One region of the Micromonospora sp. NPDC047740 genome, then DNA from elsewhere that is predicted to be linked to it. Evidence: riboswitches for the same ligand, from Rfam matches in the RefSeq annotation. Region 1 holds a riboswitch; the other holds the start of a gene.
What was found. A riboswitch is a leader RNA that binds a small molecule or an ion and turns the genes downstream of it on or off. The one in region 1 is predicted to bind thiamine pyrophosphate.

Region 1 (6,857 bases):
GGCGCCCGCCAGCGGTGCGGGGGAGTGCCGGCGTCCCGCCCGGCCAGGGCGGTGGTGGCGGTGGCCGTACCGGTGCCGGGGCGGAGCAGGCCGCCGAGGAGCAGGGCCAGGGTGGACTTGCCGGCGCCGTTCGGGCCGAGGACGGCGAGCGCCTCGCCGGCGCGTACCTCGAGGTCGACGGGGGCCAGCCGGGGCGGCAGGCCGAGCCGGTCGGCGGTGAGCAACCGGTCGCCCGGCGGCGCGGTGGCGTGCCGGGGCGGCACGGTGCGACCCGGCACCCAGACTCCGGCGGCGGCGAGCGTATCGCCGTGCGCGGCGAAGATCGTGTCGGGCGGCCCGTCGGCCCGCACCCCGCCGCCGGCCTCCAGCACCACCACCCGGTCGACCAGCGGCAGCGCCTCGGCGACCCGGTGCTCGACCAGGATCAGCGTGGTGTCCGCGTCGAGCGCGTCCGCGACGGCCTGCCGGACCAGCGCGGCGCCGGCCGGGTCGAGGTTGGCGGTGGGCTCGTCGAGCAGCAGCAGCCCGGGCCGCAGGGCGAGCACCCCGGCGAGGGCGAGCCGCTGCTGCTCGCCGCCGGAGAGCGCCGCGGTGGGCCGGTCCCGGTGGTAGGGGAAGCCGACCCGGCGCAGTGCCGCGTCCACCCGGGGCCAGATCTCCTCGGCGGGTACGCCCCGGTTCTCCAGCCCGAACGCGACGTCGTCGCCGCAGCGGGCCATCACCAGCTGGGTCTCCGGGTCCTGGAAGACGATGCCGACCCGTTCCCGGGCTTTGCGCGGGTCGAGCCCGTCGATCTCGACGGTGCCTTCCTGCTCGCCGGAGTCCTCGGGCAGCAGCCCGGCGAGCGCCGCCAGCAGGGTGCTCTTGCCCGCTCCGGACGCCCCCAGCAGCAGCACCCGCTCCCCGCGCTCGACGCGCAGGTCCACCCCACGGACGGCCCACCCCTTCCGCCCGGCGTGCCGCCACCCGAACCCCCGCAGCACCACCCCACTCACACCCACACCCCTCCCACCCGTCCCCGCCCCGCCCCAACCCGGCCCGCCCCGTCGATCATGAGGTTGGCGGCGGTTTCAGAGATCCACATCGCCGTCAACCTCATGATCAACATCATCGGATCGGGCGGTCAGACGGCGGCGCGTTCGCGGCCGGCGGGGAAGCGGTCGAGGACGCCGGTGTTCGCCAGGGCGCGGGTCAGCGCGACGCCGCCGAGGCCGGCCACGACCAGTGCGCTGACGGCGGTGATGAGGATGTACGGCAGCCGGAAGCTGCCCCACGCGGTGTCCGGGTACCAGACGAAGACGTCGTAGATCGCGGCGGCGAGGCCGGCCAGGGTGGCGGCCAGCAGCGAGACCGGGAGCCGGTAGGTGCGGTAACCGAAGAGCGCGAAGGCCAGTTCGCCCGCCGCCGCCTCCAGCGGGCCCTGCACCACCAGGGTCCAGCCCCAACTGCTGCCGAGCGCGACCGACACCAGCGCGGCGAAGGTCAGCGTGAAGAACGCGGCGCCGGGCTTGCGGACGATCAGCGCGCCGAGCACGGCCGGCACCAGCCACACGCCGTACAGCGCCGCCCGGCCGGGCAGCGGGATGGCGTCCGCCGGCCCGTTCCAGAGCAGGCCCCACGCCCAGAAGATGACGCCGAACGCCACCCCGAGCACCGAGGCGATGACGATGTCGATGGTGCGCCACCGGTTGGTGGTGGGTTGAGTCATGGTTGCTCCCAGTTCGTCGAGGGTGAACCAGGAGAAGACGCACGCCGCGTCCGGATGCCCGGACGGCGGCGCGGCTGGAGGTCGACCGAACTCCCTGCGCTGGCATTACCCAGATCAGGTTCGAGGGTCTGCGGGCACCGGCCCGCACTCTCAGCGCTGTGCGCTCCCCTGTCGGATGTGAAGTTGTCTGCGGCAGACGCTAGCACCGGTGCCCGCCGCCGGCACAGCAGGGCGAGCGGTGCCGGTCCGGCTGGGTAGGCTGCCGATCATGCGGGTCGAGGCGCGAGGTCTGACGTTCGAGGTACGCACCGGCGGTCCCGAGGACGGCGATCCGATCCTGCTGCTGCACGGCTTCCCGCAGCACGGCGGCGAGTGGGACGAGGTGGTGCCCCTGCTGCACGCGGCCGGGCTGCGCACGTACGCGCTCGACCAGCGGGGCTACTCGCCGGGTGCCCGGCCGGCGGCGGTCGAGGCGTACCGGATCCCGGAGTTGGTGGCGGACGCGGCGGAGGTGCTCGACGCGCTCGGCGTCGAGGCCGCGCACGTGGTCGGGCACGACTGGGGCGCGATCGTGGCCTGGAGCCTGGCGGCGGTGCACCCGGAGCGGGTCCGCAGCCTCACCGCGGTCTCGGTGCCGCATCCGGCGGCGCTGGCCCACGCGCTCGCCACCGACCCGGGGCAGAAGGCCCGCTCCGCCTACATCACGCTGTTCCGCAAGCCCGGCAAGGCGGAGCGGGTGCTGCTCGCCCTCAACGCCGTCGCGCTGCGGCGGATGCTCGGCGGGGTGGGCGACCCCGCGCAGGTGGCCCGCTACGCCGACCCGATGTGCGAGCCGGGCGCGCTGACCGCCGCGCTGAACTGGTACCGGGCGATGACCGGGGCGGACCTGAAGGCCGTCGGACCGGTCAGCGTGCCGACCACCTTCGTCTGGAGCGACCGGGACATCGCGATCGGCCGCACCGCCGCCGCGGCCTGCGCACCCCATGTGACCGGCGACTACCGCTTCGTCGAGCTGCCCGGCGTCACGCACTGGATCCCGGACGAGGCGCCCGCCCCGCTGGCCGCCGCGATCCTCGCCCGGGTGGGCCGATGATCGCCGGTGCCGCACCGGCCCGGCCGCACACCCGCGCGTCGCTCGCCGCCCAGTTCCGCGCCCTCGGCGTACGCCCCGGCGGGACCGTCCTGGTGCACGCGTCCCTGCGCCCGCTGGGCTTCCTCTGCGGCGGCCCGGAAGCGGTGGTGCTCGCCCTGCGCGACGTGCTCGGCCCGGCCGGGACCCTCGTGGTGCCCACCCACACGCCGGACAACAGCGACCCCGCGGGCTGGACCAACCCGCCGGTGCCGGCCGACTGGTGGCCGGTGATTCGGGACGAGCTGCCCGGCTTCGACCCGGCGGTCACGCCGAGCCGGTTCATGGGCGCCCTCGCCGAGCTGGTCCGCACCTGGCCCGGCGCGCGGCGCAGCGACCACCCGCATGTCTCGTTCGCCGCGCTGGGGCCGGCGGCCGACCGGGTCGTCGCCGACCACGCCCTCGCCGACATGCTCGGCGAGGGCTCCCCGCTGGCCCGCCTCTACGAGCTGGACGCCGACGTGCTGCTGCTCGGGGTGGAGCACGACAGCAACACCTCGCTGCACCTGGCCGAGTACCGGCAGCCGGCGCCGCCCCGGCAGCGCTGCGGCGCGGCCGTGCTGACCGGCGACGGCGGCCGGGCGTGGGTGTGGTGGGACGACATCCGCCTGGACGACGACGGCTTCGCCCGGCTCGGCACCGAGCTGGCGGCCACCGGAGCGGTACGGCTCGGGCCGGTCGGCGACGGGACGGGCCGGTTGATGAGGCAGCGGGTGGCGGTCGACTTCGCGGTGGACTGGCTGGCCCGGAACCGAGGGACGGAGGAATCATGACGGTGAGCGCCGAGGCGTACCTGGCGGTGGTGACCGAGACGATCGGCCGGGTGGCCGCCGGCCAGCGGGACGGGGTGGCGCGCGGCGCCGACCTGATCGCCGAGTCGCTGCGCGCCGACGGGGTGGTCCACGCGTTCGGCACCGGCCACTCGGAGGCGCTGGCGATGGAGATCGCCGGCCGGGCCGGTGGGCTGGTCCCCACCAACCGGATCGCCCTGCGCGACCTGGTCCTGTACGGGGGCGAGCCGGCCGACGTGCTCGGCCCGAAGCTGGAACGCGAGCCCGAGGTGGCGCACCGCCTCTACGAGCTGGCCCCGATCCGCCCGCAGGACGTCTTCGTGCTCGCCTCCAACTCCGGCGTGAACGGCGCGATGGTGGAGTTCGCGTCCATCGTCAAGGAACGCGGGCACGCCCTGATCGCGATCACCTCGGCGGCGCACTCCGCCCGGATGACCTCGCGCCACCCGTCCGGGCGCAAGCTCGCCGACTTCGCCGACGTGGTGCTCGACAACGGCGCCCCGTACGGCGACGCCACCCTGCCGCTGCCCGGCGGCGGTGCGGTCGGTGCGGTCTCCTCCATCACGGCCGCGCTGCTGGCGCAGCAGCTCGTGGCGGAGGTGGTGGCCCGGCTGCTGGCGGCGGGGGAGCGGCCCCCGGTCTACCTGTCGGCGAACATCACCGGCGGCGACGAGCACAACGCCGAGCTGGAGGCCCGGTACGCGGGCCGCATCCGCCGGGGGGCGTGAGTCCCGAAGTCGTGAACGATGGCGGCAAGGTGAACCGGTTTCGCGACGGTGCGGACCGGGCACCGGCGGTACTGCCGACGGACGCTTCCGCCGGCAGTACCGTCATCCCTGGAGGTAGCGCGTGTCCAAGGAAACCGAGAAGCAGCGGTGGCAGCGCAACTTCGCCGACCTGCTCCAGGAGCTGCGGGTGGCGCAGACCGGCGTGCAGATCCTCTTCGCCTTCCTGCTCACCCTGCCGTTCAGCAGCGGTTTCACCCGGACCACCAATTTCCAGAAGGACACCTACATCGTCGCTCTGCTGGCCGCCGCCGCAGCTACCGCGATGATCATCTCGCCGGTCGCCTTCCACCGGGCATTGTTCCGGCAGGGCCGCAAGCCGGAGCTGGTTCGGTTTGCCCACCGGGTGGCCATCGGCGGCCTGGCCTTCATGCTGATCTCGATGGTCAGTGCGGTCCTGCTGATCACCGACTTCGTGCTGGGCCGGTTGGCGGCCCTGGTGCTGACCGGGATCACCGGGGCGTGGTTCCTGACCTTCTGGTTGGTCCTGCCGCTCGCCGCCCGGCGCAACTGGGGCGACGACATCGACGACGAGGACGACAACCCGCGGGTGCTGCCCGGCGACTGACCGCGCCGATTCCGCCAAATCGGACGTGCACCGAAGGCTACCCCTGGGTAACAACCGGGGGTAGCGTCGTTTTCGTCGCGCACGTCGACGCAGCCGGACCGAGGTCTCCAGGAGGCAGCCGTGACCACGACACAGAACAGCCGACCCGATCCCGCCGGGCACGGCGGCCCGACCGGCCGGGTGGCCCCGATCGACGACGCCGATCCGCCGGCCGCCGCGGGCGACCGGGTGGACGGGGTGGGGCCGCTGCCCACCGAGGCCGGCCAGGTCTCCGAGAAGGAGGCCCGCCAGGTGGCGGAGGCGGCCCGCGAAGCGGCCTGGGACCGGCCCAGCTTCGGCAAGGAACTCTTCCTCGGCCGGTTCCGCCTCGACCTGATCAGTCCGTGGCCGCGCGCGAAGCCGGAGGACGTGGCGCGGGCCGAGGAGTTCCTCGGCGCGTTCGGGGCGTACCTGGACGCCGAGGTGGACGGTGCGGCGATCGAGCGGGACGCGCGCATCCCGGACGAGGTGTTCCACGGGCTGGCCCGGCTGGGCGCCTTCGGCATGAAGATCGACCGGAAGTACGGCGGCCTCGGGCTGAGCAATCTGCACTACTGCCGGGCGCTGATGCGGGCCGGCTCGGTCAACCCGGCGATCAGCGCGCTGCTCTCCGCGCACCAGTCGATCGGCGTGCCGCAGCCGCTGAAGATGTTCGGCACCCCCGAGCAGAAGCAGCGCTTCCTGCCCCGGCTGGCCGCCGGTGAGGTGTCCGCGTTCCTGCTCACCGAGCCGGACGTCGGCTCCGACCCGGCGCGGCTGGCGACCACCGCCGAGCCGACCGAGGACGGCACGGGTTACCGGCTCAACGGGGTCAAGCTGTGGGCCACCAACGGCACGGTCGCCACCCTGCTGGTGGTGATGGCCCGGGTGCCGGCGGCCGAGGGTCGGCGCGGCGGCATCACCGCCTTCGTGGTGGAGGGCGACAGCGAGGGCATCACGGTCGAGCGGCGCAACGCCTTCGTGGGCCTGCGCGGCTTGGAGAACAGCCTCACCCGGTTCCACGACGTGTTCGTGCCGAAGGAGAACGTGATCGGCGGCGAGGGCAAGGGCCTGAAGATCGCCCTGACCACGCTGAACACCGGGCGGCTGTCGCTGCCGGCCATGTGCGTCGGCGCCGGCAAGTGGTCGCTGAACGTGGCCCGGGAGTGGGCCGCCGACCGGGTCCAGTGGGGCCGGCCGGTCGGCGAGCACGAGGCGGTGGCCAAGAAGCTGGCCTTCATCGCCGCCACCACGTACGGCATGGAGAGCATGCTCAACCTCTGCTGCCTGCTCGCCGACGACGACCGCAACGACATCCGGATCGAGGCGGCGCTGGTGAAGCTCTACGCCAGCGAGATGGCCTGGAAGATCGCCGACGAGCTGATCCAGATCCGGGGTGGTCGCGGCTACGAGACGGCCGAGTCCCTGGCCGCCCGGGGTGAACGGCCGGCCGCGGTCGAGCAGATGCTGCGCGACCTGCGGATCAACCGGATCTTCGAGGGCTCCACCGAGATCATGCACCTGCTGATCGCCCGCGAGGCGGTCGACGCGCACCTCTCGGTGGCCGGCGACATCATCGACCCCGACGCCGGGCTGGGCCGCAAGGCGAAGGCGGGTGCCCGGGCCGGCGTCTTCTACGCGAAGTGGCTGCCCACCCTCGCCGTCGGCCGGGGCCAGGCACCCCGGGCGTACGCCGAGTTCGGCCCGCTCGCCGGCCACCTGCGACACGTCGAGCGCGCCTCCCGCAAGCTGGCCCGCGCCACCTTCTACGCGATGTCCCGCTGGCAGGGGAAGATGGAGCGCAAGCAGGCGTTCCTCGGCCGGGTGGTGGACATCGGCGCGGAGCTGTTCGCGATGG
Region 2 (6,857 bases), on a different contig from region 1:
AGCACCAGCACGGCGGCGCCGCCGATCAGCACCTGCCAGGTCCGGCCGCCGCCGCGCCTGCGGATGGGCCTGGCGGGCTCGGCCAGGTCCAGCTCGTCGGCCGGGTGGGTGACGGGGGGCTCCGCGGCCGGCGCGGATGGGCGGCCCGGGGTGGTGGACACCGGCGGCGCTGCCTCCCGATGCGGTGCGGCGGTGGACGTCGGCGGCGGCGTCGGCCCGGTGGCCCGGGTGGCGACCGGAGCGGTCGCCTGCCGGGCCGCCGCCGGGGCCGGGGCCGGGGTGACGTCGACGGGCGGTCGGGTGCGCCGCACCGGCGGGGGCAGCGACGGAGTGGGGAAGCGGGACGGCGAGGGGCCCGCGGGTGAAGGTGCCGCGGGTACGGACGGCTCCGACCCGGGCCTCGGGTACTCCAGGAAGCCGTCCTCATCGGACTCGTACCGATACACCATGTGCGTTACCCTAGGACCCATTGTCCCTTTCGGGGGTAATATCGGGAAAATCAAGCGAAGTGGTGTCGCATCTACTTCGCCCACACCGTCGGCGGTGCCGTCCGGGGCCGGTGCGACAATGCCGGACGTGACCGGCGACCACTACTTCACCGCTGAACCCACGAGCGCCGCCCAGCCGCGCGAGGTCCAGTTCTCCGTCGCCGGGCGCGACTACACCCTCGCCTCGGCCGGCGGGGTCTTCTCCGCCGACCGGCTCGACCCCGGCACTGCCGTCCTGTTGCGCAAGGCGGAGCTGCCCACCGCCGCCACCACCGGCCCGCTGCTCGACGTCGGCTGCGGGTTCGGGCCGATCACCTGCGTACTCGCCACCAGCGCGCCGGCCGCCACCGTCTGGGCGGTCGACGTCAACCAGCGCGCGCGTGAGCTCACCGCCGCCAACGCCGCCCGGGTCGGGGCCGCCGATCGGGTCCGGGTCGCCGCGCCGGACGGGGTACCAGCCGACGTCTCCTTCGCCCAGATCTGGTCCAACCCTCCGATCCACATCGGCAAGTCGGAGCTGCACGGGCTGCTGCTGCGCTGGCTGCCCCGGCTCGCCCCGGACGGGGTGGCGTGGCTGGTGGTCGCCCGGCACCTCGGCGGCGACTCGCTGCACCGCTGGCTCGTCGAGCAGGGCTGGCAGGTCGAGCGGCACGCCAGCCAGAAGGGCTACCGGGTGCTGCGGGTCACCCGATAATCGAGTGTCGCCCGTGCCGTCCCCTCGGGCAGGATGCCCGCGTGGGATACGTGGACGTGGCAGGGGTCGGGCACTTCCTCCCGGACGGCCGGGAGCTCTTCGCCGAGGTGTCGTTCCGGGTCGGTGAGGGCGCCAAGGTGGCCCTCGTCGGGCCCAACGGCGCCGGCAAGACCACCCTGCTCCGGATGGTCGCCGGCGACCTGCCGGTGAAGACCGGCGCGATCGCCCGCTCCGGCGGTCTCGGCGTGATGCGGCAGTTCATCGGCATGATCGGTGACGACTCGGCGCTCGCCGACCTGGCCCTCGCGCTCGCCCCGCCGGCGTTGCGCGACGCCGGCCGCCGGCTCGCCGAGACCGAGGCGGCCATGCGGGCGGCCGAGGTCCGCGGCAAGTACAGCACCGCCGCCGGCAAGGCCCAGCTCGCGTACGCGGACGCGCTCGCGGCCTGGGGTGAGGTCGGCGGGTACGACGCCGAGGTGCTCTTCGACACCGTCACCACCATCGTCCTCGACCTGCCGTGGGATGCCGCCCGGGACCGCCCGGTGCGGACCCTCTCCGGCGGCCAGCAGAAGCGCTTCGCCCTCGAACTGCTGCTCCGGGGCACCGACGAGGTGCTCCTCCTCGACGAGCCGGACAACTTCCTCGACGTGCCGGGCAAGCGGTGGCTGGAGGCACGGCTGCGCGAGTCCGGCAAGTCGGTGCTCTACGTCTCGCACGACCGGGAGCTGCTGGCGCAGACCGCCGACCGGGTGGTCGCCGTCGAAGGTGGCAGCGCCTGGGTGCACCCGGGCAGCTTCGCGAGCTGGCACGAGGCGCGGGTGGCCCGGCACGCCCGCCTCGACGAGCTGCGCAAGCGCTGGGACGAGGAACACCAGAAGCTGCGCGAGCTGGTGCTGATGTACAAGCAGAAGGCCGCGTACAACTCCGACATGGCCTCGCGTTACCAGTCGGCGCAGACCCGGTTGCGCAAGTTCGAGGAGGCCGGGCCGCCGCCCGTACCCCCGAAGGACCAGGACATCCGGATGCGGCTGACCGGCGGGCGGACCGGCAAGCGGGCCGTGGTCTGCGAGCAGCTCGAGCTCGACGGCCTGACCTACCCCTTCGACCTGGAGCTCTGGTACGGCGACCGGGTCGCCGTGCTGGGCGCGAACGGGACGGGCAAGTCGCATTTCCTCCGCCTGCTGGCCCGCGGCGGGAGCGACCCGGACCCGGCCAACGCGCCGGTCGACGGCGCGGCCGCGCTCGCCCCCGTCGCCCACGGCGGGGTGGTACGACTCGGCGCCCGGGTCCGGCCCGGGCACTTCTCGCAGACCCACGACCGGCCGGAGCTGCTGGAGAAGACGCTGGTCGACATCCTCTGGCGGGGCGACGAGCACCGGGCCGGGATGGACCGGCACGCGGCGATGGCGGCGCTGTCCCGGTATGAGCTGGCCGGGCAGGGCGACCAGCGTTTCGGCACCCTCTCCGGTGGCCAGCAGGCCCGCTTCCTGGTGCTGCTGCTGGAGCTCTCCGGGGCCACCCTGCTGCTGCTCGACGAGCCGACCGACAACCTCGACCTGGCCTCCGCCGAGGCGCTCGAAGCGGGGTTGGCCGCGTTCGAGGGGACGGTGATCGCGGTGACCCACGACCGGTGGTTCACCCGCTCCTTCGACCGGTTCGTGCTGTTCCGCGGCGACGGCGAGGTGGTGGAGACCCCCGAGCCGGTCTGGGACGTCGGCTGACCGGGCCGTGCCTTCGCCCCGGGTCCGCCGCGAGTTCGGCGCGGCGGACCCGGGTGAGCGCCGCTGTGGAGCTGATGTCGTGACCGACTCACCGGGTCGTCCCCGACCTCGGGGCTCGACCAGTTGCGTTCCCCGCCCGGGCATAGGGTGGATCTCGTGAGTGAGATGACGTACCGCCGGCTGGGCGACTCCGGGCTCGTGGTGTCCGTGGTCGGCATCGGCTGCAACAACTTCGGCCGCAAGCTCGACCTCGACGGCACCCGGGCGGTGGTCGAGGCCGCCCTCGACGCCGGGATCAACTTCTTCGACACCGCCGACATCTACGGCGAGCCGCAGGGCAGCTCCGAGGAGCTGCTCGGGCAGGCGCTCAAGGGCCACCGCGACGACGTGGTGGTCGCCACCAAGTTCGGCATGGACATGCACGGCCTGAACGGGCCGGACTTCGGTGCCCGGGGTGCCCGCCGCTACATCGCCCGCGCGGTCGAGGCGTCGCTGCGCCGGCTCGGCACCGACCACATCGACCTGTACCAGATGCACGAACCCGACCCGGACACCCCGATCGACGAGACACTTGCTGCCCTGGACGACCTGGTCCGTGCCGGCAAGGTCCGCTACCTCGGCAACTCGAACTTCGCCGGCTGGCAGATCGCCGACGCCGACTGGACCGCGTCGTCGCAGGGCCGCACCCGCTTCATCTCCGCGCAGAACCACTACAGTCTGCTGGAGCGGAGCGTCGAGGCCGAGGTCATCCCGGCCTGCGAGCGGTTCGGCCTGGGCATGCTGCCGTTCTTCCCGCTGGCCAACGGCCTGCTCACCGGCAAGTACCACCGGGGCGAGGCGCCGCCCGCCGGCAGCCGGCTCTCCGGCGGCGGCCGGTACGCCGAGCGGCTGGCCGCGGCGGACTGGGACACCATCGAGGCGATCGAGGCGTACGCGGCGAAGCGTCGGATCTCGATGCTTCAGGTGGCCATCGGTGGACTCGCCGCCCGCCCGGCGGTGACCTCGGTGATCGCCGGTGCCACCACGCCCGAGCAGGTACGCGCCAACGCCGAGGCGGGTGCCTGGCAGCCCACCGACGAGGACCTGGCCGCCCTCGACGCCATCCTCTGACCCGGCTTTCCGCTGCCCCGGCGCCGTCCCACGGCACCGGGGCAGCGTGCTGTCCGCTCCGGCCTGCTGGCGGCACCCGTGGCGGCGGTGGGTGGGAAAAGTGCCACCCGGCCTTGGCGTGCCCGCGGCGGACGTCGTACGGTAGGCCACAAGTGACCCACGGGAGCCCGGTGCACCGGGCTGAGAGGGGGGCTGCAGCCCCCGACCGTCGAACCTGATCCGGGTAATGCCGGCGCAGGGAGGAGTGTTGCCGTGCCGTCCCTGGGACGTCTGCATCTGATCACCGACACCCGGCCGGGCCGGGATCCGCTCGCCGTGCTGCGCGCCGCCCTGCCGGTGGCCCGCGCCGAACTGGTCGTCCAGGTCCGGGTGGCGGACGGCGCCACCGACCGGGAGGCGTACGAACTGGCCGCCCGGGTGGTCGCGCTGTGCCGGCTGCACGGGGCGACCTGCCTGGTCAACGACCGGCTGCACGTGGCGCTCGCGGTGGACGCGGCCGGTGGCCACGTCGGCGCGGACGACCTGCCCGTGGCAGCCGCCCGCCACGTGCTCGGCTCCACCGCCGTGCTCGGCGCCACCGCTCGGGAACCGGGGGCCGCCGTCGCGGCGGTCGCCGCCGGAGCCAGCTACCTGGGCGTGGGCCCCTGCCACGCCACCGCCACCAAGCCAGGGCTGCCCGACCCGATCGGCCCCCAGGGGGTACGCGCGGTCGCCGGGGCGGTGGACGTACCGGTGATCGCGATCGGCGGGGTGACCGCCGCGCGGGTGCCGGCGCTGCGGGCCGCCGGGGCGTACGGGGTGGCGGTGGTCGGGGCGCTGTCCGAGGCCGCCGACCCGGCCCGGACCACCGCCGAACTGCTCGGGGCACTGGCGTGCTGACCCGGCCGGACGTCGCCATCGTGGGGGCGGGACCGGTCGGGCTGGCGATCGCGTGGCGGTGCGCGCAGCGCGGGCTGCGGGTGGTCGTCCACGATCCGGCACCGGGCTCCGGGGCGTCGCACGTGGCGGCCGGGATGCTGTCGCCGGTGGCCGAGGCGTACTTCGGCGAGCACGAGCTGACCAGGCTGCTCGCCGACTCCGCCGCCCGCTGGCCGGCCTTCGCCGCCGAGCTGACCGAGGACGCCGGCACCGACGTCGGGTACCGCACCGACGGCACGCTGGTGGTCGGGTTGACCGCCGACGACCTGGCCGAGGCGCGCCGGCTCTGGTCGTACCAGCAGGGGTTGGAGCTGCCGATCACGCCGCTGCGTCCCTCCGCGCTGCGGGACCGCGAGCCGGCGCTGGCCCCCCGGGTGCGCGGCGGCGCGGTCGCCCCCGGCGACCATCAGGTCGACCCGCGCCGGCTGGTGGCGGCGCTGCGCGCGGCGGCCGAGCTGGCCGGCGTCGCGCTCCGCCCCGCCCCGGTCGCCCGGCTCTCCGACGTGGACGCCCGGTTCACCGTGGTCGCCGCCGGGTGCGGCGCGGCGGCGCTCACCGGGCTGCCGGTCCGGCCGGTGAAGGGGCAGGTGCTCCGGCTCCGCGCGCCCGGTGGCGGCGCGCCGGGCTTCCGGCACGTGATCCGGGGGTACGCCGACGGCGAGTCGATCTATCTGGTGCCCCGGGACAGCGGCGAGGTGGTGATCGGGGCGACCGTCGAGGAGCGCACCGACACCGAGGTGACCGCCGGGGCGGTGCTCCGGCTGCTCCGCGCCGCCGTCGACCTGGTTCCCGAGCTGGCCGAGTACGACCTGGTCGAGGCGTCCGCCGGGCTGCGCCCCGGTACGCCGGACAACGCGCCGATCATCGGGCCGCTGCCCGGCCGGCCGGGCGTGCTCGTCGCCACCGGCCATCACCGGCACGGCATCGTGCTCACCCCGGTCACCGCCGACCTGATCACCGAGCTGATCGTCACCGGCGAGCCGGACCCGCTGCTCGCCCCGTTCATCCCGGACCGGTTCGTACCCGAGGAGGAGCCCAGATGGAACTGATCGTCAACGGCGCCGGGCGGAGCGTGCCCGGCGGAGCGACTGTCGCCGACGTGGTCCGGGAGGTCACCGACCAGCGGCGCGGCCTGGCGGTCGCGGTCAACGGCGAGGTGGTGCCGCGCGGCGGCTGGTCGGCGACCGCCCTGCACGACGGCGACCGGGTCGAGGTGCTCAGCGCCGCCCAGGGCGGGTGAGCGCCATGGCCCTTGAGATCGGCGGGACCGCGTTCGGCTCCCGGCTCATCCTCGGTACCGGCGGGGCGGCCAACCTGCACGTGCTGGAGCAGGCGATCCGCGCCTCCGGCACCGAGCTGGTCACCGTGGCGCTCCGCCGGGTCGACACCGCACCGGGCAGCGGCGGCGGCCTGCTCGACCTGCTCGACCGGTGCGGCGTACGGGTGTTGCCGAACACGGCCGGCTGCCACACCGCGTCGGAGGCGGTGAAGGTGGCCCAGCTGGCCCGGGAGGCGTTCGACACCGACTGGGTGAAGCTGGAGGTGATCGGCGACGAACGCACGCTGCTGCCCGACGGGGTGGAGCTGCTGCGCGCCGCCGAGGAGCTGGTGGCGGACGGGTTCACCGTGCTGCCCTACACCTCGGACGACCCGGTCCTGGCCCGGCGGCTGGCCGACGTGGGCTGCGCGGCGGTGATGCCGGCCGGCGCGCCGATCGGCTCCGGCCTGGGCGTGAGCAACCCGCACCACATCCGGCTGATCCGGCAGAGCGTCGACGTGCCGGTGATCCTCGACGCCGGCATCGGCACCGCCTCGGACGCCGCGCTCGCCATGGAACTGGGCTGCGACGCGGTGCTGCTGGCCAGCGCGGTCACCCGGGCCGCCGACCCGGTGGCGATGGCCACCGCCATGCGGTACGCGGTGGAA

Region 2: it holds a riboswitch for thiamine pyrophosphate, as region 1 does, so the genes downstream of both, thiE (thiamine phosphate synthase) here and ACGF4F_RS32700 (ECF transporter S component) in region 1, are expected to answer to the same signal.

The regions. Positions count from the first base shown of each region.
Region 1 is NZ_JBIDCT010000025.1:9,222-16,078, reverse strand. Features, by position in the region: gene ACGF4F_RS32705 (ABC transporter ATP-binding protein) at 1-995, opposite strand, end outside; gene ACGF4F_RS32700 (ECF transporter S component) at 1,124-1,708, opposite strand; TPP riboswitch at 1,782-1,888, opposite strand; gene ACGF4F_RS32695 (alpha/beta hydrolase) at 1,977-2,801, shown strand; gene ACGF4F_RS32690 (aminoglycoside N(3)-acetyltransferase) at 2,798-3,610, shown strand; gene ACGF4F_RS32685 (SIS domain-containing protein) at 3,607-4,356, shown strand; gene ACGF4F_RS32680 (DUF6328 family protein) at 4,478-4,981, shown strand; gene ACGF4F_RS32675 (acyl-CoA dehydrogenase family protein) at 5,162-6,857, shown strand, end outside.
Region 2 is NZ_JBIDCT010000007.1:158,996-165,852, reverse strand. Features, by position in the region: gene ACGF4F_RS15205 (hypothetical protein) at 1-449, opposite strand, end outside; gene ACGF4F_RS15200 (methyltransferase) at 577-1,182, shown strand; gene ACGF4F_RS15195 (ATP-binding cassette domain-containing protein) at 1,224-2,903, shown strand; gene ACGF4F_RS15190 (aldo/keto reductase) at 3,051-4,013, shown strand; TPP riboswitch at 4,164-4,271, shown strand; gene thiE (thiamine phosphate synthase) at 4,266-4,892, shown strand; gene thiO (glycine oxidase ThiO) at 4,886-5,980, shown strand; gene thiS (sulfur carrier protein ThiS) at 5,971-6,171, shown strand; gene ACGF4F_RS15170 (thiazole synthase) at 6,177-6,857, shown strand, end outside.